Regions from separate parts of the Mycobacterium montefiorense genome, predicted to be linked through region 1. Evidence: riboswitches for the same ligand, from Rfam matches in the RefSeq annotation. Region 1 holds a riboswitch; each other region holds the start of a gene.
The links. A riboswitch is a leader RNA that binds a small molecule or an ion and turns the genes downstream of it on or off. The one in region 1 is predicted to bind cobalamin.
Positions count from the first base shown of each region.

Region 1 (7,883 bases):
CCATATCGTGAACACCGCCTCGATGGCCGGTCTGCTCGCCGCTCCCGGCACCGGAAGCTACACCGCGACCAAACACGCCGTCGTCGGGCTTTCGAAGGCGCTGCGGGTGGAGGCTGCCCGCCACGGCGTGCGGGTGTCGGTGCTGTGTCCGGGCGCGATTCGGACTCCGATCCTCACCGGCGGCCAGTACGGGCGGTATCACGGTGTCAGCGACGAGGAACTCCTCAAATTCTGGGAGCTGGCCCGGCCGATGGCGCCCGATAAGTTCGCCGAGCGCGCGCTTCGCGCCGTGTTACGCGGCGACGCGATCATCATTCTGCCCGCCTGGTGGCGGGCGTTGTGGTATCTGGACCGGCTGTTGCCGGCCCTGTCGACGCGCATGTCGCTACTCACGCTCGAGCGCCTACGCGACATGTCGCGTGACGCGTCCTGAGCGACGTACTTCCGGGCCACAGCGAAAACGCCACGTGCACTTGGGGATTGGCCAAAACTAGATGTGCCCCGGCGATTCCGGGGGAGGGGCAATCGGTTCCATCGGCGGTGCGATCGGTGGCGGCGCGATGGGTTCTAGTGGCGGCTCGACTACCGGCGGTGGCGGCGGCGCAGCGATGGGTGGCGGCGGAAGGTACGGGCTTCCCACGCACGCCGCATCCGCGGGCATGGACATGCATTGCGGATCCAGTGGGCCGGTGGGAGGTCCGGGCGGTGCGGGAGGTGCGGGTGGCCCCACCCAATACGGACCGCCCATACACGCGGCGTACCCGGGATTCTGCAGGCATCGGGGGTCGTCTGGACCGGTGGGCAGATCGGTCGCAAACCGGTTGAGCGACATCGGCGTACCCGGCGCTGCGTTCACCGGCGCTTCGGTGGGTATTGCTGCCGTAATGGCAACGGCTGCAGATACATTCGTGATCGCCGTGCAGATGCCCACAATGATGGAACGGCTCATGATCCCCCCTTTTAGCCAGGCCCCCCACAGCCGACTCTTCATTACCGTCAATGTTGGACAATCGCACTCCGCAAAGCGCAGGTCAAGACCCGGTATCCGACGAGTTATGGCAATCGACGGGCGCCCGACGGCCGGTGCGGTTCTAGGAGTCGGGGTCCCACGTGCCCGGCATCATCGGCATGCGCGGGCCGCCGCCGAACGCATCGTCTTCCAGCACCGTTAATCCGGCTGGCGCCGTGGCGGTCTCGGTGGGCCTGGTGCCGGAGAAGCCCGGGTTCCGGAGGGCGCGATCCGCAGCCACCGGCGACGGCCCTGACTCCAGGTCCAGGTATTCATAGCCGCGGCCGAGTTGTTTGGCCTTCGCCCGGCGACGGCGCCGATCCGGAGTCCGTTCGTCGGGCTGTGCCACCACAACTGCCGCCACGATGCCCGGCTTGGCCGCCTTCCTCGCACTGGCGTCGGCGGTTGCCGCCCGCTTGGCGTCCGCGGTCAGGCCACCGAGCAGGTAGGACAGCCCTTCGATGGTGGTGACGGGTGGTGCCGATGGCGGGGCGCCCGGGGTCGGGGGCGCGGGGGCCGCCGCAGGCGCCGGAGCTGGGGCGGACGCGGGGGCCGGAGCCGGAGCCGGCGGCGGAGGCGGGGTGGGTGCCAGTGCCGCCGGGACGAATGCGGGGGCCACGACGATCGGCACCACCGGGATGGCGGGCAGCCCTGCCAAACCCGTCAAGGCCGCCAAGCCGCCCGCCAGCGCGGGGAGCGCCAACGGCACCATGGACACAGTCAGGAGCGGCAGGATGATCGGGATCAGCACCAGCGTCTGTTCGAGCAACGTCTTGAGCAATGCGATGGTGTCGGTGATGATCGTGCCGATGGCTTCGATGGCGGCGAACAACAGAGTCCAGAAGATGGTCGCCGGATTGCCCGACGCGAACGCCGCCGCCAGGTCGGCCGCGATGAACGAAAAGGTCTGCGCCAGAAAGGCGAAGTACGATCCGAAATCCATCGGATAGCCGAGCGCAAACGCGATGTTGAAAGGGCTGAGGAAGCTCAGCGGATTGCCGAGGACGGGCCGCCACGGGTTGAATCCGGAGAACAGGGCCCGAAAGAACGGGTTGTCCTTCAGCAAATCTATGAGCGGCTGGATGAACTTCCTGTAGAAGTCGCCGAACCCGATCCGGTCCAACCATTCCAGGATCTGGCTCTGCCGATTGGGCGGTAGGGACGACGCGGCCGCCGGCGTGTCGGCCGCCATGACCTGTGGCGCCGGTTCGATTTCCGGTGCGGCGGCCACCGCTGCTGTCGCAACACCCTGGTAGGTGCTCATTACGGTGGCGGCCTGGACCCACATGCGCGCATAGTCGGCTTCGTTCAGCGCGATCGGAATGGTGTTGAGGCCGAAGAAGTTGGTTGCCGTCAGGGCGCCGTGGGTCGCGTGGTTGGCGGCCAGCTCCGGCAGGGACGGCATCGTCGCCAATGCCGCCGTGTAGGCGGTGGCCGTGAGTTCGTGCTCGGCCGCGATTGCCGCGCTGACGGCGCTGGCCTGTTCCAACCAGGCCAGATAGGGTGCGTGCGCGTCCACGTATGTCGCGGCCGTCGGGCCGTCCCAGGTTCCGGCCTGCACAGCGCCCAACAGTGCGGTCAGCTCGGCCGCCGTCTGCGCATATTCGACGCTCAATGCGCCCCACGTCAACGCGACGGCCAGCAAGGGGCCGGGCCCTGGCCCGCTGCTGAGCAGCGCCGAATGCACCTCCGGAGGTTCGGCCATCCAGATCGGCGCGGTCATCGGTCGGCGCCCTGCGTTATAACGAAAACCCTTGCGGGAATGATCAAATGGCGGGTGGGGACGACAAAGTCCACCCATGCAGAACGTGACATCTACGTTTGACAGCTCTCTCGGGGTACTCCGCCCCGGGTAGCAGGACGCAATGACGCGAGTGTCCTGGCTCTCGGATCGCTGCTCGCCTCGCCTTCCGGCCTGCTGGTCGTGGCAGTTGAGGGTCGCTCCCCGATGACAGTGGCGGGACCGCGCCGGATTCGCACCGGCTTCCTACATCGTCATCACCTTACGGGTGACATTGTCGCATCCGTTGCGCCCAAGCGAACGAGGGCCGAATCGGGCGAGAGGAAGCGCGGATCACGCCGAGCGTTCCAGCAGCCGCAGCCCCAGGGAAAACAGCAGCCGCACCTCGGGATCACCCAGTGAGGTCGACAGCCGCTTCTCGATCCGGCGCACGCGATAGCGAACCGTGTTGGGATGGACCTGCAGCCACTGCGCGGCCGCCGCGAAGTCGCCGAAGCTATCCAGGTAGACCCGAAGAGTCTCGGCCAGCACCGGGTCGCGGGTCCGCAGGTCGCGTATCCGGGGATCGACCAACCGCTCGTCGGATCCGACCAACGTGACGATCTCGTCGAGCAGGACGGTAGTGCGTGCCTCGGCCAGCGAGGTCACTTGTCCGATCGAAATCGGGTGTCGCTCAGCGCTATCGAGCACGCGATCGACCTCGCTGCGCGCCGCGGCAACGCCGGCCAAACCGGCGACCGGCGCGGCGATGGCGGCCCGCAGCTCAACTCCGAGTTCGGTGCGCAATGCGTTGATCGTGCCGCGGACCCACGAGGTGACCGACCGGGCCGCCGAGGTCTGGGGCAGCAACACATAGATGCGCGCGCCATCCGAGGCTACCTGGGAGTCTCGGCGAAAAGCGCTGGCGCTCAACGCTAAAACGTCGGTCAGCCGCGGGTGACGGGGACCGGCGTCCTTCGCGTCCCAGGCGATCAGCGCGGCGGTACCGTCAGTGGCCAGGCCCAGTTCGCGGGCGATCCCCGCCACGTCGGCCGGTTCGCCGTCGGTGAGGCCGAGCAGTTGCTGCACCCGTCGCGCATGCGTCGATGGCCGGGCCGCCAGCCGGAACATGATCCGGGCGGCCAGCACCGCCGCGCCGCGCAATATCTCCTCGGCGTCGTCGGCCAGCGGCGCCGACCCCTGCTGCACCCAGATAGTGCCGGCGAACACCGGCGGTCGCCGCGGCCCGGCCGGCGGCTGATAGATGCCGATCGCCAGCCTCGGCCGCAGGCGCAACTCCGGACGTTCGTCGACGCGGACCACCTCGCCGCTGGCCCGCAGCGCGTCGAAGATGCCCCACTGGCCGATCCACTCGAGATGTTCGGGCGGCCCGGCCCGGCCCAGGATGGACAGCCGGCGCAGCTCGTCGGCCTCGTCGTTGGAGGCCGAGTAGGCGAGCACGTGCGACTGCGCGTTTTCGATGCTGACCATGCCGTGGATGCGGTCAGCCAGTGACTGCGCCAAGCCGAACAGGTCGGTGCCGGAGTCGTCCATCGGATCGGCCCGATCGCCGTGGTGCTCCAAGACGTGGTTGACCAATTGATAGATCCGCTCCCAGCGGGCCTGCGGTTCCACGGCCACCACCGCCGACCCCACCGCGACGGCCTTGATCACCAGTGCGGTCGACGGCTCCTTGGCGAAGATCGCCACCGGGGCGCGCTCGCGAGCCTGCTTGTCGATCCATCGCAGCGCCTCGTCGTCGCTGACGCCGAGCAGAAAGAACACGTCGGCCAACCCGGCGGCCGCCGCCAGGCCCAGACGGACGTCGTCGGAATCGATCAGCGCCGCCGACCCCACCGGCAGGTCCAGGCCGCGCGGGGCGTCCACCAGGCTGACCAGCGTCGCATCCAGCGCCAACAGCAGCTGGCCCAGTCCAACCCCAGGCACCCGCATGTTGTCCGATTCTACTACAAAGCCCGGATGATCTTATCCGATCAGCTAACAGTATGAGGGGCGGTGCCGAGGATCCTGGCAGCATGGATGCGATCACCCAGGTGCCGACACCGGTCAACGAGCCGGTCCACGACTACGCCTCGCACTCTCCCGAACGCGCCCGCCTGCACGTCGAACTGGCCGAGCTGGCGGATCATCCGATCGACCTCCCGCATGTCATCGCCGGTTCGCACCGAATGGGGGACGGTGAACGCATCGATGTCGTCCAGCCGCACCGGCACGCCGCCACGCTGGGCACCCTGACCAACGCCGGGCACGCCGACGCGGTCGCGGCCATCGAAGCCGCGATGGCCGCGAAGAAGGACTGGTCGGCAATGCCTTTCGACGAGCGCGCCGCCGTGTTCCTGCGGGCCGCCGACCTGCTGGCGGGTCCGTGGCGGGAGAAGATCGCCGCCGCGACGATGCTCGGCCAGTCCAAGTCCGTTTACCAGGCCGAGATCGATTCCCCGTGCGAGCAGATCGATTTCTGGCGGTTCAACGTGGCCTTCGCCCGTCAGATCATGGCGCAACAGCCAGTCAGCGGGCCGGGCGAATGGAACCGCAGCGAGTACCGCCCGCTGGACGGCTTCGTCTACGCGATCACGCCGTTCAACTTCACCTCGATCGCCGGCAACCTGCCGACGGCACCCGCGCTGATGGGCAACACCGTGGTGTGGAAGCCGTCGATCACCCAGACCCTGTCGGCATACCTGACCCTGCAGCTGCTCGAGGCCGCCGGCCTTCCGCCCGGCGTGATTAACCTGGTCACCGGCGACGGCCTCGCGGTTTCCGATGTGGCACTGGCCGATCCGCGGCTGGCCGGCATCCACTTCACCGGATCGACGGCCACCTTCCAGCATCTGTGGCAGCAGGTGGGCACCAACATCGGCCGCTACCATAGCTATCCGCGGCTGGTCGGCGAGACCGGTGGCAAGGACTTCGTGGTCGCACACGCCTCGGCGCGCCCGGATGTGTTGTGCACGGCGCTGATTCGCGGGGCGTTCGACTACCAGGGCCAGAAGTGCTCGGCGGCTTCGCGGGCATTCATCCCGCATTCGGTCTGGCAGCACATGGGTGACGACTTCCTGGGCGCGGCGGCCGCGCTGAGCTACGGCGACATCACCGACCTGACCAACTACGGCGGCGCACTGATCGACCGCCGGGCGTTCACCAAGAACGTCCACGCCATCGAGCGGGCCAAGGGCGCACGCGGCGTCACCATCGCGGCCGGCGGCGAATACGACGACAGCGTCGGCTATTTCGTCCGCCCAACCGTTCTGCTGTCCGACGACCCTACCGACGAGTCTTTCTCGACCGAGTACTTCGGCCCGCTGCTGTCGGTGCACGTCTACCCCGACGATTCCTACGAACGCATCCTCGACGTGATCGACACCGGGTCGCGTTACGCGTTGACCGGCGCGGTGATCGCCGACGACCGCCGGGCCGTACTCACCGCGCAGGACCGGTTGCGATTCGCGGCCGGGAACTTCTACGTCAACGACAAGCCGACCGGGGCGGTCGTCGGGCGCCAGCCGTTCGGCGGTTCCCGCGGTTCGGGGACCAACGATAAGGCCGGTTCGGTGCTGAATCTGCTTCGCTGGACCTCGGCACGCACCATCAAGGAGACGTTCGTCCCGGCCGCGCGGTACACCTATCCGCACATGGGGTCCGACTGATGGCCGGCGTGTTCGCCAACACGCTTCGGCCGGCCATAATGGCCGCCAGCCGGCGCCACGGATTGCGCCGCGCCGCCGAAGGGCTGCCGGTCACCCGTAGGGTGGTGCGCCGCTTCGTCCCGGGCGAAACGATCGACTGCGCGCTCAATAGTGTTGTGGCCCTGCGTGCGTCGAGCCGCCTGGTCAGCGTGGACTATCTGGGCGAGGACGTCTGTGATGCCGACGACGCCGATGCTGCCGCGCAGACCTACCTGGAACTGATCGAGAACCTGGGCCGTCTCGGCGATGCCGTCGGCGGAGATGTCCGGCCGCTGGAGGTGTCGGTCAAGTTGTCGGCGCTGGGGCAATCGCTGGAGCGCGACGGCGAGAAGATCGCCCGGGAAAACGCGTGGTCCATCTGCGATGCCGCCGGGCGGGCCGGCGTGTGGGTAACGGTGGACGCCGAGAACCACACCACGACCGATTCGACGCTGTCCATCGTGCGCGATCTGCGGGCCGAATTTCCTTGGCTAGGAACCGTTTTGCAGGCCTATCTGAGGCGCACGCTGGGCGACTGCGAGGAATTCGCCGCCTCGGGAGCCCGGATCCGGCTGTGCAAAGGTGCGTACGACGAGCCGGCCTCAGTGGCCTACCGGGACCGCGACGAGGTCACCGAGTCGTATCTGACCTGCCTTCGGGCGTTGATGGCAGGGACGGGTTATCCGATGATCGCCTCGCACGACCCCGCGATCATCGAGGCGGTACCGGCCATGGTCAGTCAATCAGGGCGCTGCACTGACGGTTTCGAGTACCAGATGCTGTACGGCATCCGCGACGACGAACAGCGCCGACTGGCCGACGCCGGCAATCAGGTGCGGACGTATGTGCCCTTCGGCACGCAGTGGTACGGATACTTCATGCGCAGGCTGGCCGAACGCCCCGCCAACCTGACCTTCTTCCTGCGGGCGCTGGCGGGCCACTGAGTGTGCGCCGTCGGCGTTGAGTGTGCGTTCAGGGTGCCGGTTGTCGGCGTGACGCCGCCGTAGACGCACACTAAAAGCCGTTAACGCACACTGGACGCGGCGGGTGAACGGCGACCGGCCCAACGCTACTGAGCGCGTCGCGGCCGCGGACGTTCGCTGGCGAACCCGCGCACCACGTGCGCGCACACGAATTCGGTGACGACGTCGGGGTTGTCCATGTCCCGGATCGGCGACGGTGTGCTGAACAGCGAGAACAGGATTCGCGCGAACCATTCACCCGCGGCTTCGACGTCCAGGTCCTTGCGGACCTCACCGGTCAGCTTCGCGGCGGACAGATAGGGCGCCAGAAAGTCCACGCATTCGCGCAGCAGTACGGCCGCATCCTTGGTCAGCAGCAGACTGATCGCGTCTTCGTCGAAGTACTCCTCGGAGGCCATCACCCGTCGCGCCTGCATCACGAATACCGCTGCTGCACAAAGCTTGTCCTCAAGCGTGCCGCCCCTATCCATCGCCATGGACATCTC
Region 1 is NZ_JACKVL010000007.1:245,288-253,170, forward strand. It holds gene H7K34_RS05790 (SDR family NAD(P)-dependent oxidoreductase) at 1-433, shown strand, start outside; gene H7K34_RS05795 (hypothetical protein) at 491-949, opposite strand; gene H7K34_RS05800 (PPE family protein) at 1,092-2,732, opposite strand; cobalamin riboswitch at 2,862-3,042, opposite strand; gene H7K34_RS05805 (PucR family transcriptional regulator) at 3,084-4,682, opposite strand; gene pruA (L-glutamate gamma-semialdehyde dehydrogenase) at 4,766-6,397, shown strand; gene H7K34_RS05815 (proline dehydrogenase family protein) at 6,397-7,359, shown strand; gene H7K34_RS05820 (TetR/AcrR family transcriptional regulator) at 7,485-7,883, opposite strand, start outside.

Region 2 (7,883 bases), on a different contig from region 1:
ACGCCGGTACACCCTCTGCGACACGCGACCATGCCGACGTCTCGGCGCTGTTGCCGAAAGGTGATACGGCGCCTCAGTTTTCGGTCGCACTAATGGAATTGGGCGCCACGGTATGCACGGCGCGAACACCCCGCTGTGGGTTGTGCCCAGTCGATCAGTGCGCGTGGCGGCATGCCGGCTTTCCCCCCGCGCAATCCCCGGCCCGCCGCGTTCAGACCTACGCCGGAACAGATCGTCAGGTCCGCGGGCGGTTACTGGATGTGTTGCGCGCTAACGACTCTCCGGTTACCCGAGCTGCGCTCGACGTGGCTTGGCTGACCGACACCGCGCAGCGGGACCGCGCCCTGTATTCGCTGCTCGCCGACGGCCTGGTGACCCAGACGACCGACGGCCGATTCGGGCTAGCCGGCGAGGAATGACTCGACCGCCTGGCGGTACAGCTGCGGAGCTTCGTCGTGAATCAGGTGACCGGCTTCAGGAATAGCCAAATACGCTGTCGGAGAACCGGTCTTCGCCATCGCTTGCATCTGGCCCGGTGGGGTAACGGAGTTGCCGGCCTCGAGCAGCAGCGCCGGCGCCCGGCACGCTTGCCACTGCGTCCAGTAGTCCCGGGTTCCCCATTCGGCGGCGATCTCTATCCATCGCGAAGTATGGCCGTGTAGCCGCCAACCGGTGTCGGTGCGGTCGAAGGCATCCAGGAAATACTGCCCGGCTACCGGCCCGAATTCGCTGAATACTTTTTCCGCAGTTTCGAATTCGACCGGAAGAGCATGTAGCCACGGCTCCCACGGACCGGTGGTGCGGCCGCGGAAGTCCGGCGCCATGTCCTCGAGCACCAGCGCCGAAACCAATTCGGGACGCTGCGCGGCCAGACACCAGGAGTGCAGGGCACCCATCGAATGCCCCACCAGCCGTACCGGTACCCCCAATGTGGTTACCGCGTCGGCTAGATCGGCCACGAAGCGCTCGGTGCTGATCGGATGCGGGTCCTGCACGTCGCGCCCGCGATGCCACGGCGCGTCGTAGGTGTAGACGGTGCCCAGCCGGGTCAGCCACGGCAGCTGACGCGACCAGGTGGTGCCGCGGCCCATCAGGCCGTGCACCAGGATCAACGGCTCACCGTGCCCGCCGTGAGCGGTCAACAAGGTGGTGGGCATAGCACCATCTTGCGTGTCCCGCCCAGGGGTGGGACGAGGCAGGGGGCGGGGTAGCCTAGCGGACATGTCGCCAGTGGTGAAGATCAATGCCATCGAAGTACAAGCCGACGCCGGCCCTGAGCTGGAGAAGCGGTTCGCCCACCGGGCACACGCCGTGGACAACCAACCCGGCTTCCTCGGCTTTCAGCTGTTGCGCCCGGTCAAGGGTGAGAACCGCTATTTCGTCGTGACACACTGGGAGTCCGATGAAGCATTCCAGGCCTGGGCGAGTGGGCCCGCCGTCGAAGCTCATGCTGGTCAGCGTGCCAACCCAGTGGCGACCGGCGCGTCGTTGCTGGAATTCGAGGTGGTCATGGACGTGGCCGGGAGTAAGCCTACTGAGTAGGCCGAAAAGGCTGGGTCCCACGCGGCGCCGCTTCGTGGCCGTCACCGCGGCCGCCGCACTGGTCGCGACCTTGGTACCGGGTTGCTCCCCATCACCGTCACCACAGGCGAACGCGGCCAACGCCGGGCGGGCGATCGATACCCGGACGCCTCCCGGCCTGCGGGCTCAGCAGACCGTCGACATGCTCAACTCGGACTGGCCGATCGGCCCGGTCGGAGTTCGCACTCTGGCCGCGCCCGACAAGGTGGACTCGGTGGAAACCACCATGGAAGAACTCTGGTGGGATCGTCCGTTCGCCCTCGACGGGGTAGATATCAGCGCCAGCGTTGCCACGCTGCACCTCACCTCGTCCTACGGCGCGCGCCAAGACATCCGGATTCACACCGACGACGTCGGGCGGGTTGATCGGTTTGAGCTCGAGACACTGCCGCCGACCATCACCTCATGGCGTGACATCGACGCCACGCTGAGCAAGACCGGTGCGCGGTACTCCTATCAGGTCGCCAAGGTCGACAATGGCCGCTGCGATCCGGTGGTGGGCACCAATACCGGCGAATCTCTGCCGCTGGCATCGATTTTCAAGCTTTACGTGTTGCACGCATTGGCGGGCGCAATTCGCAACCACACGGTGTCCTGGGACGATCAGTTGACAGTCACCGAAAAGAGCAAGGCGGTGGGTTCGTCGGGCTTGGGACTTGCTCCGGGCGACCACGTTTCGGTGCGCACCGCGGCCGCGAAGATGATCGCCAACAGCGACAACATGGCTACCGATTTGCTGATCGAAAGAATGGGCACGCGCGCCATCGAATCCGCGCTCGCCACGGCCGGCCATCACGATCCGGCCAGCATGACTCCCTTCCCCACGATGTACGAGCTGTTCTCCATCGGCTGGGGCCGACCGGATCTGCGCAGCCAGTGGCAGAACGCGGCCCCGCAGGTCCGCGCCCAGCTGCTGGCACAGGCGAATTCAGCACCGTATGAACCTGATCCGGCTCGCGCCCACACCCCGGCGTCGGCGTACGGAGCGGAGTGGTACGGCAGCGCCGAGGACATCTGCCGAGTCCATGCGGCGCTGCAAGCCGACGCGGTCGGCGAGGCTGCACCGATCAAGCAGATCCTGTCCGCGGTCTCGGGTATCCAGCTGGACCGAAATGTTTGGCCCTATATCGGGGCGAAAGCCGGTGGCCTGCCAGGCGATCTGACCTTCAGCTGGTATGCCGTCGACAAGATGCAACAGCCGTGGGTCGTCAGCTTCCAGCTGAATTGGCCGCGCGATCATGGGCCGAAGGTAACGGGCTGGATGCTGCAGGTCGCCAAGCGGGCGTTCGCGCTGATCGCGCCGCAGTAGTCAGTGCAGCCGCAGCGTCCAGCAGTCGTTGCGGTAATGCATCGTCGTTGCGGCAACCGGTGCAATATCGATGCGCCAGAACGACTTCGGCCCAATGCCGAGAGCCACCAGGATCGCCGCCCGGATCACTGCCGGATGGGTCACCGCAACGATTCGCGAAGGTTCTTCGATCAACGACGCCAGCCATCCAGCCACCCGCTCGGTGAGGTCGACGACGGATTCCCCGCCGTGCGGCGCGCATGCCGGTTCGGTCAGCCACACCTCAAGGTCCGCCGCGGCCACGGCACCGAGTGTCTGTCCACGCCAGCTGCCACAGTCGAGGTCGGCCAACCGCGGCTCGGCCGTGGCCTGCAACCCGAGTAGCTCCGCGGTTTGGCGGGCGCGCCGCTCGGGTCCGGCGAGGTGACGTGTCCCGGGGCTATCAAGGCCCACAGCGGCTTTCGCCTGCCGACACCCGGTTTCGTTGAGCGGCTCGTCGGCCGGAAAGCGTACCGCCGCCATCGCGTCGGTCATCGCGTGCGACACCAGGGTCAGCCGGACGACCTCCGTCACGCCGCGATGCTCGATACCCGTCCGTTCTCGGAGCGCTCTGTCAGCAACCGATCGGCAAGTATCGCAAAGACCAGGCCGATGGTGACCCACAGCAGCAGCTGCGTGCCCAACGACAGCAGCCTGAATTCGTAGAGCACATCGGCGGGAAAGCCCGGGTAGATGATCGTGCCGGAGGCGTCGCGCAACGGCGCGGGCGTCTCGTCCACCGTTGGTAACGCCACCATCACCACCACGACGGCGACCAGGTAAGCCCCGGCCGCGAGCAGCCGTGAATTCCACCGGCCGAATCGGTCAGCCAGTCGCCGGGCCAGCAACACCGCCCCGCTCGCCAGCACCACCGACGCCAGCACCATCAGCAGATACCAGCCGGTGCGGGCCCCGATGGTATCGGACTGACCGACGGCGGGCGGGTTCGGCGGATATTTCACGAACGGCACCAGGTAGACCGCCACGAAGGCACCCACCGCCAGAAGCAGCGAAAGTTGGCGCGGCGCAGGGCTTTCCGCACGGCCTGCAGTGCGGGCATAGGTGACGCAGAACAGCACGGCGAACAGCGCACCCATGGCGACACCAAAAATCAGCACACCAAAGCCCAGTCCGGGGTTGGACTGCACGCCGCGGGTGAACAGCTCCGCGCCATGCTCATGCACACCGTGGGCATTCTCGGCGTCGGTACGACCGTCTTCGAAGTCGATCGCCCGGGCGATTACGGGTTCGGCACACAGACGGGCGAATACGAATGCCAGCACGGCGCCGATTGCGCCCGCCAGCAGCCCGCGTCCGATCAGACGCTTCTCCACGCCGGATCAGTGGCAGGGGAAGCCGAGGAGGTGGCGCGCATCGTGCACGAATTCGTGCACATGCGTGTCGCTGCCAAACAGCGACACGGCACCTTGATCGACGCCGACGAAGTAAATCGCCAACAACGCCAGGAAAGCGGTTGCCGCCAACCAGAGCGCGGCGCTCGACGCCGACAAATCTATCGCGCGTGCGCGGGTCGTCTCAGAACTGGACACTGCTGACTCCTTCTGGGAATGACGCGTCCCACCTTCGTGACGGGTTCCGGGTCTGACTCTCCACAGTGGCGCGACCGTTCTGGAATTTCACCAGATTCCGTTGCCCATCAGCAATAACTGATAACAGTCGTCAGTCTAATCGGACTGCACAGTAGAACCAATCACTACTGCGCGGGCTGTCCGCCGTAGCCCAGTTGGCTGGCGGTGTACTTCGCGGCATCCGTAACCGGCACCGCCTCCACTGCCGTGCCGTAGGCGCAGATCTCGGTCCACACGTCGCCGATCTCAGTGGTGTCGAACCGCATCGCGATGATCGCGTTGCCGCCGCGGTTGCGCGCCTCGGCGATCAGCCGACCCATCGCCTCGTTGCGACTCTCGGCGAGATTCTTGGTCATGCCGGCCAGTTCGCCGCCGAACATCGACTTCAGCCCGGCACCGAACTGGGCGAACGCATTGCGCGAGCGAACGGTCAGTCCGAACACTTCGCCGCAGACGCGCCGAATCTCCCAGCCCGGAAGGTCATTCGTGGTGACGATCAGCACAGCCGAACCCCTTAGCTCTCAGCACAGCAAAACGGGTGGTTAGTCCGGTCAGAGACTAACCACCCGTTTTGCTGTAGTGCTACTGGCTGTCGGGCGCGGCGTGCGCTCCGGCTTTCGTCAGTTCCGGCTCGGCCGGCGGCTTGCGCGCTCCGGCGAACGTGAACACCGCGTCCTCGCCGGCACCTTCGCCGTCCCAGTTGTCCACGTCGACGGTAACGACCTGACCGGGACCGACCTCGTCGAAGAGGATCTTCTCGGAGAGCTGGTCCTCGATCTCGCGCTGGATGGTGCGCCGCAGCGGGCGAGCACCCAGCACCGGGTCGAAGCCGCGCTTGGCCAGCAACGACTTGGCCTTGTCGGTCAGCTCCATCGCCATGTCCTTGGTCTTGAGCTGCTTGCCGACGCGTTCGATCATCAGGTCGACCATTTGGATGATCTCGTCACGAGTCAGCTGGTGGAAGACGATGATGTCGTCGATGCGGTTGAGGAACTCGGGGCGGAAGTGCTTCTTCAGCTCGTCGTTGACCTTCTGCTTCATCCGCTCGTAGTCGTTCTCGCCGCCACCCTGGGTGAAGCCCAGGCCCACCGGCTTGGAGATGTCGGAGGTGCCGAGGTTGGACGTGAAGATCAGCACGGTGTTCTTGAAGTCCACCGTGCGGCCCTGCCCGTCGGTGAGCCGACCATCCTCGAGCACCTGCAACAGGCTGTTGTAGATCTCCTGGTGCGCCTTCTCGATCTCGTCGAACAGCACCACGGAAAACGGCTTGCGGCGCACCTTCTCGGTGAGCTGGCCACCCTCTTCGTAGCCGACATATCCGGGCGGAGCACCGAACAGCCGCGACGCGGTAAACCGGTCGTGGAATTCGCCCATGTCGATCTGGATGAGCGCGTCGTCGTCGCCGAACAGGAAGTTGGCCAGCGCCTTGGACAGTTCGGTCTTACCGACACCCGACGGGCCGGCGAAGATGAACGAGCCCGACGGGCGTTTGGGGTCTTTCAGCCCGGCGCGGGTACGGCGAATCGCCTTGGAGACGGCCTTGACGGCATCGACCTGACCGATGATGCGCTTGTGTAGTTCGTCCTCCATACGCAGCAGGCGCGTGGTCTCGGCCTCGGTGAGCTTGAACACCGGAATACCGGTCCAGTTGCCCAGCACCTCGGCGATCTCGTTGTCGTCCACCTCGGCGACCACATCCATATCGCCTGAACGCCACTGCTTTTCGCGCTCGGCCCGCTGCGCGACCAGTTGCTTCTCGCGGTCGCGCAGGCTGGCGGCCTTTTCGAAGTCCTGGGCGTCGATCGCGGATTCCTTTTCCCGACGCGCGTCGGCGATCTTCTCGTCGAACTCACGCAGGTCTGGCGGAGCGGTCATCCGGCGGATTCGCATCCGCGCTCCGGCCTCGTCGATCAGGTCGATCGCCTTGTCCGGCAGGAACCGGTCGTTGATGTAGCGGTCGGCCAGCGTGGCGGCGGCCACGATTGCGGAGTCGCTGATCGACACCCGGTGGTGCGCCTCGTAGCGATCGCGCAGACCCTTCAGGATCTCGATGGTGTGCGCCACCGTCGGCTCGCCGACCTGCACCGGCTGGAAGCGGCGCTCCAGGGCAGCGTCCTTCTCGATGTACTTGCGGTACTCGTCGAGCGTGGTGGCACCGATGGTCTGCAGCTCGCCGCGGGCCAGCTTCGGCTTGAGGATCGACGCGGCGTCGATCGCGCCCTCGGCGGCGCCGGCACCGACCAGGGTGTGCAGCTCGTCGATGAACAGGATGATGTCGCCGCGGGTATTGATCTCCTTGAGCACCTTCTTCAGGCGTTCCTCGAAATCACCGCGGTAGCGGCTGCCCGCGACCAGCGACCCCAGGTCCAGTGTGTAGAGCTGCTTGTCCTTGAGGGTCTCGGGCACCTCGCCCTTCACGATGGCCTGCGCCAGACCTTCGACCACAGCGGTCTTGCCGACGCCGGGCTCGCCGATCAGCACCGGGTTGTTCTTGGTGCGCCGGCTCAACACCTGCATCACCCGCTCGATTTCCTTCTCGCGGCCGATGACAGGGTCCAGCTTGCCTTCCATCGCGGCAGCCGTCAGGTTGCGGCCGAACTGGTCGAGCACCAACGACGTGGACGGGCTGCCGGACTCGCCACCGCGGCCACCGGTCCCGGCCTCCGCGGCCTCCTTACCCTGGTAGCCGCTCAGCAGCTGAATCACCTGCTGGCGCACCCGGGTCAGTTCGGCGCCGAGCTTGACCAGCACCTGGGCGGCCACGCCCTCGCCCTCACGAATCAGGCCCAGCAAAATGTGCTCGGTGCCGATGTAGTTGTGGCCGAGCTGCAGCGCCTCGCGCAGGCTCAGCTCCAGAACCTTCTTGGCACGCGGGGTGAACGGGATGTGCCCCGACGGTGCCTGCTGCCCCTGGCCGATGATCTCTTCGACCTGGCTCCGGACGCCCTCGAGCGAGATCCCAAGCGACTCCAGCGACTTCGCTGCGACGCCTTCACCTTCGTGAATCAAACCCAACAGGATGTGCTCGGTGCCGATGTAGTTGTGGTTGAGCATCCGGGCCTCTTCTTGGGCCAGGACGACCACCCTTCGGGCGCGGTCAGTAAATCTCTCGAACATCGGTGGTTACCTGCTCTCCCTCACCATCGGTACTCCCTCGTTGTCGGCAAACGGGCCGACAGTGCGTACCTGGTGTCTACTGTAGTGGTCGGCCCGCCAGGGTTCTAACCTTGCGGTGCCTTGACGTTCAGGCCTGCTCGGCACCATCTGAGGAATCCCCCGGTGATGACACAGCCATAGCTGAAGAAACGAGACAAACCACCAATTCGTTTCCCCCGGACGCCGGGGATAATTACGCCACCAGCGAAAACAGAACCAAAACAGAACCG
Region 2 is NZ_JACKVL010000012.1:268,894-276,776, reverse strand. It holds gene H7K34_RS10950 (HhH-GPD family protein) at 1-419, shown strand, start outside; gene H7K34_RS10945 (alpha/beta fold hydrolase) at 402-1,157, opposite strand; gene mhuD (mycobilin-forming heme oxygenase MhuD) at 1,222-1,542, shown strand; gene H7K34_RS10935 (Cpe/LpqF family protein) at 1,553-2,890, shown strand; gene H7K34_RS10930 (histidine phosphatase family protein) at 2,891-3,442, opposite strand; gene H7K34_RS10925 (CbtA family protein) at 3,439-4,242, opposite strand; gene H7K34_RS10920 (CbtB domain-containing protein) at 4,249-4,458, opposite strand; cobalamin riboswitch at 4,442-4,602, opposite strand; gene H7K34_RS10915 (YbjQ family protein) at 4,623-5,000, opposite strand; gene clpC1 (ATP-dependent protease ATP-binding subunit ClpC) at 5,080-7,614, opposite strand.
Region 2: it holds a riboswitch for cobalamin, as region 1 does, so the genes downstream of both, H7K34_RS10920 (CbtB domain-containing protein) here and H7K34_RS05800 (PPE family protein) in region 1, are expected to answer to the same signal.

Region 3 (7,883 bases), on a different contig from region 1:
CCACGCCACGCAGCAACGCCTTGCTCATGTCGAAGAAGTCAAAGTAGTCCCGCCACAGCGTGATGCGCCCGTTGTGGACCTCGAACACGCCGCAAACCCAGAACTGCAGGCGCAGCGGGCCCAGGGTCAGCGCGTCGCTGCGCTCGGTGAGCACGGCGGCGCCGTCAGCGGCGACGCGATGGATCTTGACTTCGAATCCGGCGCGGCCGTCCATTCGGCGGAACAGCTTCATGGCCCGGGCACGGCCGTGGATGGTCGGCAATCCGACGTTCTCGTAGACGAGGTTGTCGTCCAATGAGGCATCCGCGGTTTCGTAGTCCGCATCCATTAAGGCGTTCAGAAAAGTCTCGACCGTGCGCGTGTTCGCGACGGCTGTTCCGGTCAGCTCGGTCATGGTGCCAGCGTAGGGCGCGTGCCGGTCGGCCGCTGTGGCAGGGTAAGGCGGTGCGAGTCGCCGTGGTCGCCGGGCCGGATCCTGGGCACGCGTTTCCCGCGATCGCGCTGTGTCAGCGTTTCCGGGACGCGGGCGACGAAGCCACCCTGTTCACCGGCGAGGAATGGATCCAAGCCGCCCGCGACGTGGGCATCGCGGCTGTCGCACTCGACGGGCTCGCGGCGACCGATGAAGACCTCGACGCCGGGGCCCGAATCCACCGGCGCGCGGCGCGGATGGCGGTGCTCAACGTGCCGGCGCTGCGCGACCTGGCACCCGACCTGGTGGTGTCCGACGTGATCACCGCCGGCGGCGGCATGGCCGCCGAGCTACTGGACATCCCGTGGATCGAGCTGAACCCGCATCCGCTGTATCTGCCGTCGAAGGGGTTGCCGCCGATCGGCAGCGGGCTAGCCCCGGCGACCGGCATTCGCGGCCGGCTGCGTGATGCCGCGATGCGGGCGATGACGGCGCGTTCCGTGCGCGCGGGCCAGCAGCAACGTGAGAGATCCCGCGTCGAGATCGGGTTGCCGGCGCGCGATCGGGGGCCGCTGCGGCGGCTGATCGCCACACTGCCCGCGCTGGAGGTTTCCCGGCCGGACTGGCCGGCCGAGGCCGTCGTGGTCGGGCCGCTGCACTTCGAGCCGACCGATCAGATCCTCGAGGTCCCGGCCGGCTCGGGGCCGGTGGTTGTGGTCGCGCCGTCGACCGCATTGATCGGCACCGAGGGTCTCGCCGAGGTTGCGCTGGCGTGCTTGACGCCGGGCGAGACGCTGCCGGCGGGATCGCGTCTGTTGGTGTCGCGGCTGGACGGACCGGAGCTGACGGTGCCGTCGTGGGCGGTGGTCGGGCTGGGACGCCAGGACGAGCTGTTGGCGCATGCCGATGTGGTGATCTGTGGCGGCGGCCATGGAATGGTGGCCAAAACGCTGCTGGCCGGGGTGCCGCTGGTGGTGGTGCCCGGCGGCGGCGACCAGTGGGAGATCGCCAATCGGGTGATGCGCCAGGGGAGCGCGCGGCTGATCCGGCCGTTGACGGCCGACGCGTTGGTCCAGGCGGTCAGCGAAGTGTTGTCGGCACCCCGCTACCGCGAGGCCGCACGCACGGCCGCGGCCGGCATCCACCGCGTCGCCGACCCGGTGCGGATATGCCACCGAGCGCTGGCGCTCGCGGGATGACTGCGATCGGTATGTTGGCTGGCGTGCGGCTGACGGAGTTCAACGAGCGGGTGGTGCTGCGGTTCGGCACCGCGTACGGCGCTTCGGTGCTGGTAGACCACGTGCTGCCCGGTTTTGACGGCCGAACCGCGTCGCAGGCGATCGAAGACGGCGTCGAACCTCGCGATGTCTGGCGGGCGTTGTGCGTCGACTTCGATGTGCCCCGCGAGCAGTGGTGAGCTTTTTCGCATACTCATCTCCGGCTTGATCGTGGTGCCTGGCGAAAGACGCAGTCGCCGCACACTGCTCGCCCCGGGAGGCGATAGAACAGGCAGCAGCTGTTGCGCTTGAAGCCCAGATGCGAGCCGCTGATAGCACCGGATCCGGACAGCACGCCGGTGTCCAGCAGGGAACCGGTGATCTCGACAATCCGTGCGCGCAGGTCGGGCCGGGCCACGAGCAGCGCCCGCGACGCGCCGACGAGTGCGGACGCGATATTGCCTGCCAGCAGGACAGGCGCCAGCTTGACCCGCAGACCTGCCTCGAACGGCTGCATATGTTGTTGCACCACAACGCCGTACAACAACTCCGCGGAGATTTCCGGCACCGCTGTTCCGATGGGTTCGGGCATGCGCAGCGGCGCCCCGTCGTCGGCACGTTGCAGGTCGTCGAGGTCTGGAACAACGTCGTGGGCCAAAGCGCATGCCAGCACCGGTGACCACAGCCGGGTGGCATGGCCGAGATGAACCAGCGAGGCGCCGATCCGTAGGTCAGTCGTGTGGTAGTGCTGCGCGGTGGTGTCGATCAAACCGGTGAAGCCGTCGGCGTAGTCCTGTCGGACCGGATGCCACCCTGCTCCGGTGCCGCCCACCGTGAGCGCGAAAAATCCTTTGTAGGAAGATATTTGGGCAAGCTCGCAGGAGATATCCATGCGTGCGCGCCACCCTCTCTGGGGAGGTCCGCCCCAGCGTCTAGTGAGGAAGCGCCGACGGTGAGTATCTGGCTCTCGGGTCGCAATGCGACGCCCGATCACAGTGGCGGGACCGCACCGGATTCGCACCGGTTTCCTCAGCTTTTTCCTGCAGGCCCGTCGACGCCCTTTCGGTAGCCGATGTTGCCACACGCGCGGCGTGTCGAACTTGAATCGAACAGGTGTTCGGCTACTGTGGTGATCGTTCGGAGATGTCGACTTGTCGGTGGCCATCTCTAATGTCTCGCCCAACCGACCGAAACCGGTCATCGAACACATCGACTATAGGAGAGGCACCATGGCGCAAGCCCCCGACCGCGAGAAGGCTCTCGAGCTGGCGATGGCCCAGATCGAGAAGAGCTACGGCAAAGGCTCGGTGATGCGTCTCGGCGAAGAGACACGTCAACCGATCTCGATCATTCCGACTGGATCCATCGCGCTGGACGTGGCCTTGGGCATCGGCGGCCTGCCGCGCGGCCGGGTCGTGGAGATCTACGGCCCGGAGTCCTCGGGTAAGACCACCGTCGCCCTGCACGCGGTGGCCAACGCTCAGGCCGCCGGCGGCGTCGCGGCGTTCATTGACGCCGAGCACGCCCTGGACCCGGACTACGCCAAGAAGCTCGGCGTCGACACCGATTCCCTGCTGGTCAGCCAGCCCGACACCGGTGAGCAGGCCCTTGAGATCGCCGACATGCTGATCCGCTCCGGCGCACTCGACATCCTGGTCATCGACTCGGTGGCCGCGCTGGTGCCGCGTGCGGAACTGGAAGGCGAGATGGGTGACAGCCACGTCGGGCTGCAAGCCCGGCTGATGAGTCAGGCGTTGCGGAAAATGACTGGCGCGCTGAATAATTCGGGAACCACGGCGATCTTCATCAACCAGCTCCGCGAGAAGATCGGGGTGATGTTCGGCAGTCCGGAAACCACCACGGGTGGAAAGGCCTTGAAGTTCTACGCATCGGTGCGCCTGGATGTGCGCCGGATCGAGACGCTCAAGGACGGCACCGACGCGGTCGGTAACCGCACCAGGGTCAAGGTGGTCAAGAACAAGGTGGCACCGCCGTTCAAGCAGGCCGAGTTCGACATTCTCTACGGTCGGGGCATCAGCCGGGAAGGCTCGCTGATCGACATGGGCGTGGACCAGGGCTTCGTCCGCAAGTCCGGTTCCTGGTTCACCTACGAGGGCGAACAGCTCGGCCAGGGTAAGGAGAACGTCCGCAACTTCTTGATGGAGAACGGCGATATCGCCAACGAGATCGAGAAGAAGATCAAGGAAAAGATGGGCATCGGTGCGGTGGTGACCGATGACGACGTCCTCCCCGCCCCCGTCGATTTCTGAGCCTGCCCGCGAAGAGCAGGCGCGGGCGTTGTGCCTGCGCCTGCTCACCGCGAGGGCGCGCACCAGGGCCGAGTTGTCCGGCCAGCTCGCGAAACGCGGATACCCCGGCGACGTCAGTGCCCGGGTGCTCGATCGGCTGGCCGCTGTCGGGTTGGTGAATGACCGGGACTTCGCCGAACAGTGGGTGCAGTCCCGGCACGCCAGGGTGGGAAAGAGCAAGCACGCCTTGGCCGCCGAGCTGCACACCAAAGGTGTCGACAAAGAGGTCATCACCACGGTGCTGGCCGGGATCGACGCCGGTGCAGAGCGAGGCCGGGCCGAAGAACTGGTACAGGCCAAGCTACGACGGGAGACGCTGAGCGGGGACGACGCGCGGATCACTCGACGGCTGGTGGGGATGCTGGCGCGCCGTGGCTATAGCCAGAACCTGGCCTGCGAGGTCGTCCTCGCCGAGCTGAACGCCGAACGAGAACGCCGCCGGGTCTAGCTGCGGGTTAATGCCCTCGGCCCCGGTCGCCGTAGCATGGCCCCGTGACTTCGACAGTGGCGCCAGACGCCGCGAGCCTCTCCGGGGCCGTGGCTGGGTCGGCGCGCACCTATCAAGTTCGCACTTATGGCTGCCAAATGAACGTCCACGACTCCGAGCGGCTCGCGGGCCTGCTCGAGGCGGCCGGTTACATCCGCGCCGCCGAGGGCGCCGACGCGGACGTGGTGGTCTTCAACACCTGCGCGGTGCGCGAAAACGCCGACAACAAGCTGTACGGCAACATCAGCCACCTGGCCCCGCGCAAACGCGACAACCCGGACATGCAGATCGCCGTGGGTGGCTGTCTGGCCCAAAAGGACCGAGACTCCTTGTTACGCAAGGCCCCATGGGTCGACGTCGTGTTCGGTACGCACAACATCGGGTCGCTGCCCACGCTGCTGGACCGGGCCCGGCACAACAAAGTCGCCCAGGTGGAAATCGTCGAGGCGCTGCAGGAGTTTCCGTCGTCGCTGCCGAGCGCTCGCGAATCCGCCTACGCTGCCTGGGTTTCCATCTCCGTCGGCTGCAACAACAGCTGCACGTTCTGCATCGTCCCGTCGCTGCGCGGCAAGGAGGTCGACCGCAGCCCGGCCGATATCCTGGCCGAGGTTGAATCGCTGGTGGACGACGGGGTACTGGAAGTCACCCTGCTGGGCCAGAACGTCAACGCCTACGGTGTATCGTTCGCCGACCCGGCATTGCCCCGCAACCGCGGCGCGTTCGCCGAGCTGCTGCGGGCCTGCGGAGCTATCGACGGGCTGGAACGCGTGCGATTCACCTCGCCGCACCCGGCCGAATTCACCGACGACGTCATCGAGGCAATGGCGCAGACACCCAATGTCTGTCCCGCCCTGCATATGCCGCTGCAGTCCGGATCCGACCGGATGCTGCGGGCGATGCGGCGCTCCTACCGGGCCGACCGTTACCTCGGCATCATCGACCGGGTTCGCGCCGCCATGCCGCACGCGGCCATCACCACCGACCTCATCGTCGGATTCCCCGGCGAGACCGAAGAGGATTTCGCGGCCACCCTCGACGTGGTGCGCCAGGCGCGGTTCGCGGCGGCGTTCACCTTCCAGTACTCCAAACGTCCCGGCACCCCGGCTGCCGAACTCGACGGACAGCTGCCGAAAGCCGTTGTGCAGGAACGTTATATGCGGCTGATCGAACTGCAGGAACAGATCTCACTGGAGGGCAATCGCGAGCTGATCGGTCAGTGGGTCGAATTGCTGGTCGCCACCGGCGAAGGTCGTAAGGACGCTCGCACGGCCCGCATGACCGGGCGGGCGCGCGACGGACGGCTGGTGCATTTCACCGCGGATACCGCGGTGCGGCCCGGCGATATCATCACCACGGCGGTCACCGGGGCCGCGCCGCACCACCTGATCGCCGATGCCGGCATCCTGACCCACCGCCGCACCCGAGCCGGTGACGCATATGCTGCCGGACAACGCCCACGCGGTATCGGTCTGGGCATGCCAGGCATCGGGCCTGCCGCCGAACCAGTCGAATCCCTTGGATGTGCCCGATGACGAAAGAACACACCGACTATGACGCCCTGCGAGCCGAGATCGAGGCCGCAGAACGCCGGGTAGCACGCGAGATCGACCCGGGCCCACGGGCATTCGTCGTCGCGATCCTGGTGTTCGTGTTGCTGGGATCGTTCATCCTGCCGCATACCGGTCATGTCCGTGGCTGGGATGTGCTGTTCAGCAGCCACGGCGCCGGTGCCGCCGCGTTGTCGCTGCCGTCCAAGGTGTTCACCTGGCTGGCACTGGTTTTCGGTGTGGGCTTCTCGATGGTGGCCTTGCTGACACGGCGCTGGGCGCTGGCCTGGATCGCGCTGGCAGGCACGTCGATAGCCAGCGCGACCGGGCTCTTGGCGGTGTGGTCACGCCAGACCGTTGCCGCCGGTCATCCCGGCCCCGGTATCGGGCTGTTCGTCGCATGGATCACCTTGATTCTGTTGACGTTCCACTGGGCCCGTGTGTTGTGGTCGCGCACGATCGTGCAACTCGCGGCCGAAGAGCAACGCCGACGCGTCAGTGCCGAGCAGCAATCCAGGACGCTGCTGGAGACCCTCGGCGACGCGGACACTCCCGAGGGCCCCGTCGCTGAGAACCCCGACGCCGAGGCGCCGCCGGACCAGGCGGAGAACCGCTAGCGCTTCAGCGCATCAACGGCGGCCTGCGCCCACTGGCGCCATTGTTCGGCATTGGCCTGTGCCTCTTGGGCTTCTTTGGTCCGGCCGGCCGCGGCCGCCTTGCGGGCCTGCTGCTCGTAGTGCTCGGCGCGGGTCGCGAATTGTTCGGCCCGGGCCTGTGCCTCGGGGTCGGACCAATTCGCTTCACCGGCATCGCGCACCTTCTTTTCGACGGCGCGCAGTCGCCGCTCCAAGTCGGCCGACCGCTCCCGGGGCACTTTGCCGATCGCATCCCATTTGTCGGCGATCGACCGCAGTGCCGACCTGGCCGCTTCGTGATTGCTGGTGTCGATCTTCTCGGCCTCGGCCAGCAGCGCCTCCTTGGCGGTGGCGTTGCCCCGGAATTCATGGTCCTTCTCCGCCGTCGCGGCGTTGCGCGCGGTGAAGAACGCATCCTGGGCGGCCTTGAAGCGGTGCCACAGGGCGTCGTCGACTTCCCGGGTCGCCCGCCCCGCCGCTTTCCATTCGGTCAGCAGCTTTCGGAATTCGGCGCTGGTGCCCGCCCAGTCCGTCGAGTCGGACATCTCCTCGGCCCGCTCGCAGAGCCGTTCCTTGGACTGCCGCACGCCCGCGCGCTCGCGGTCCAACTCAGCGAAGTGCGAACCCCGCCGCCGGTTGAACGCCTCGCGCGCTGCCGAATAGCGCTTCCACAGCGCGTCGTCGACCTTTCGGTCCAGGCCGGTGACCGTCTTCCACTCGTCGAGAATCTCGCGCATCCGGTCGCCGGCGACCTTCCAATGCGTCGAGTTGGTGGCCAGGTCCTCGGCCTCCGCGGCCAGTGCCTCCTTGCGTGCGGTCTGCGCGGTCCGGTGCTCGTCGCGGCGGGAACGATCGTCGGCGACCGTGGCGTCGGCGTGCTCCACCAGGATGGTCAGCCGGCCCGCGAGCGCATCGATGTCGCCCAGCACGGAGGCCGTCGGCAACGTCTCGGCCAGTGCGGAGGCGTTGGCTTTGATCTTGCGCGCGTCGCCGCTTCCGGAGGCCAGCCGCTCTTCCATCAGCGTGACCTCGGTGCTCAGGTCCTCGAACCGCCGACCGAAGTGAGCGAATGCGGCCTCACGGTCGCCGGCCTGCCAGGAGCCGATGACGCGTTCGCCGGATGAGCTGATCAGCCACACCGTGCCGTCGTCGTCGACGCGGCCGTACTGGTGCGGATTGCTGGCCGGGGGCAACACCAACGGGTGGGCGCTGGGTCGTGCTGTCGGCCCAGGCCCTGGCCGCGGGCCCGGGCGTGGACCAGGACGTGGTGTCGGCT
Region 3 is NZ_JACKVL010000013.1:567,557-575,439, forward strand. It holds gene H7K34_RS16010 (limonene-1,2-epoxide hydrolase) at 1-394, opposite strand, end outside; gene H7K34_RS16015 (glycosyltransferase) at 445-1,611, shown strand; gene H7K34_RS16020 (DUF3046 domain-containing protein) at 1,635-1,829, shown strand; gene H7K34_RS16025 ((2Fe-2S)-binding protein) at 1,844-2,521, opposite strand; cobalamin riboswitch at 2,564-2,697, opposite strand; gene recA (recombinase RecA) at 2,859-3,899, shown strand; gene recX (recombination regulator RecX) at 3,865-4,386, shown strand; gene miaB (tRNA (N6-isopentenyl adenosine(37)-C2)-methylthiotransferase MiaB) at 4,431-5,957, shown strand; gene H7K34_RS16045 (Rv2732c family membrane protein) at 5,945-6,589, shown strand; gene H7K34_RS16050 (DUF349 domain-containing protein) at 6,586-7,883, opposite strand, start outside.
Region 3: it holds a riboswitch for cobalamin, as region 1 does, so the genes downstream of both, H7K34_RS16025 ((2Fe-2S)-binding protein) here and H7K34_RS05800 (PPE family protein) in region 1, are expected to answer to the same signal.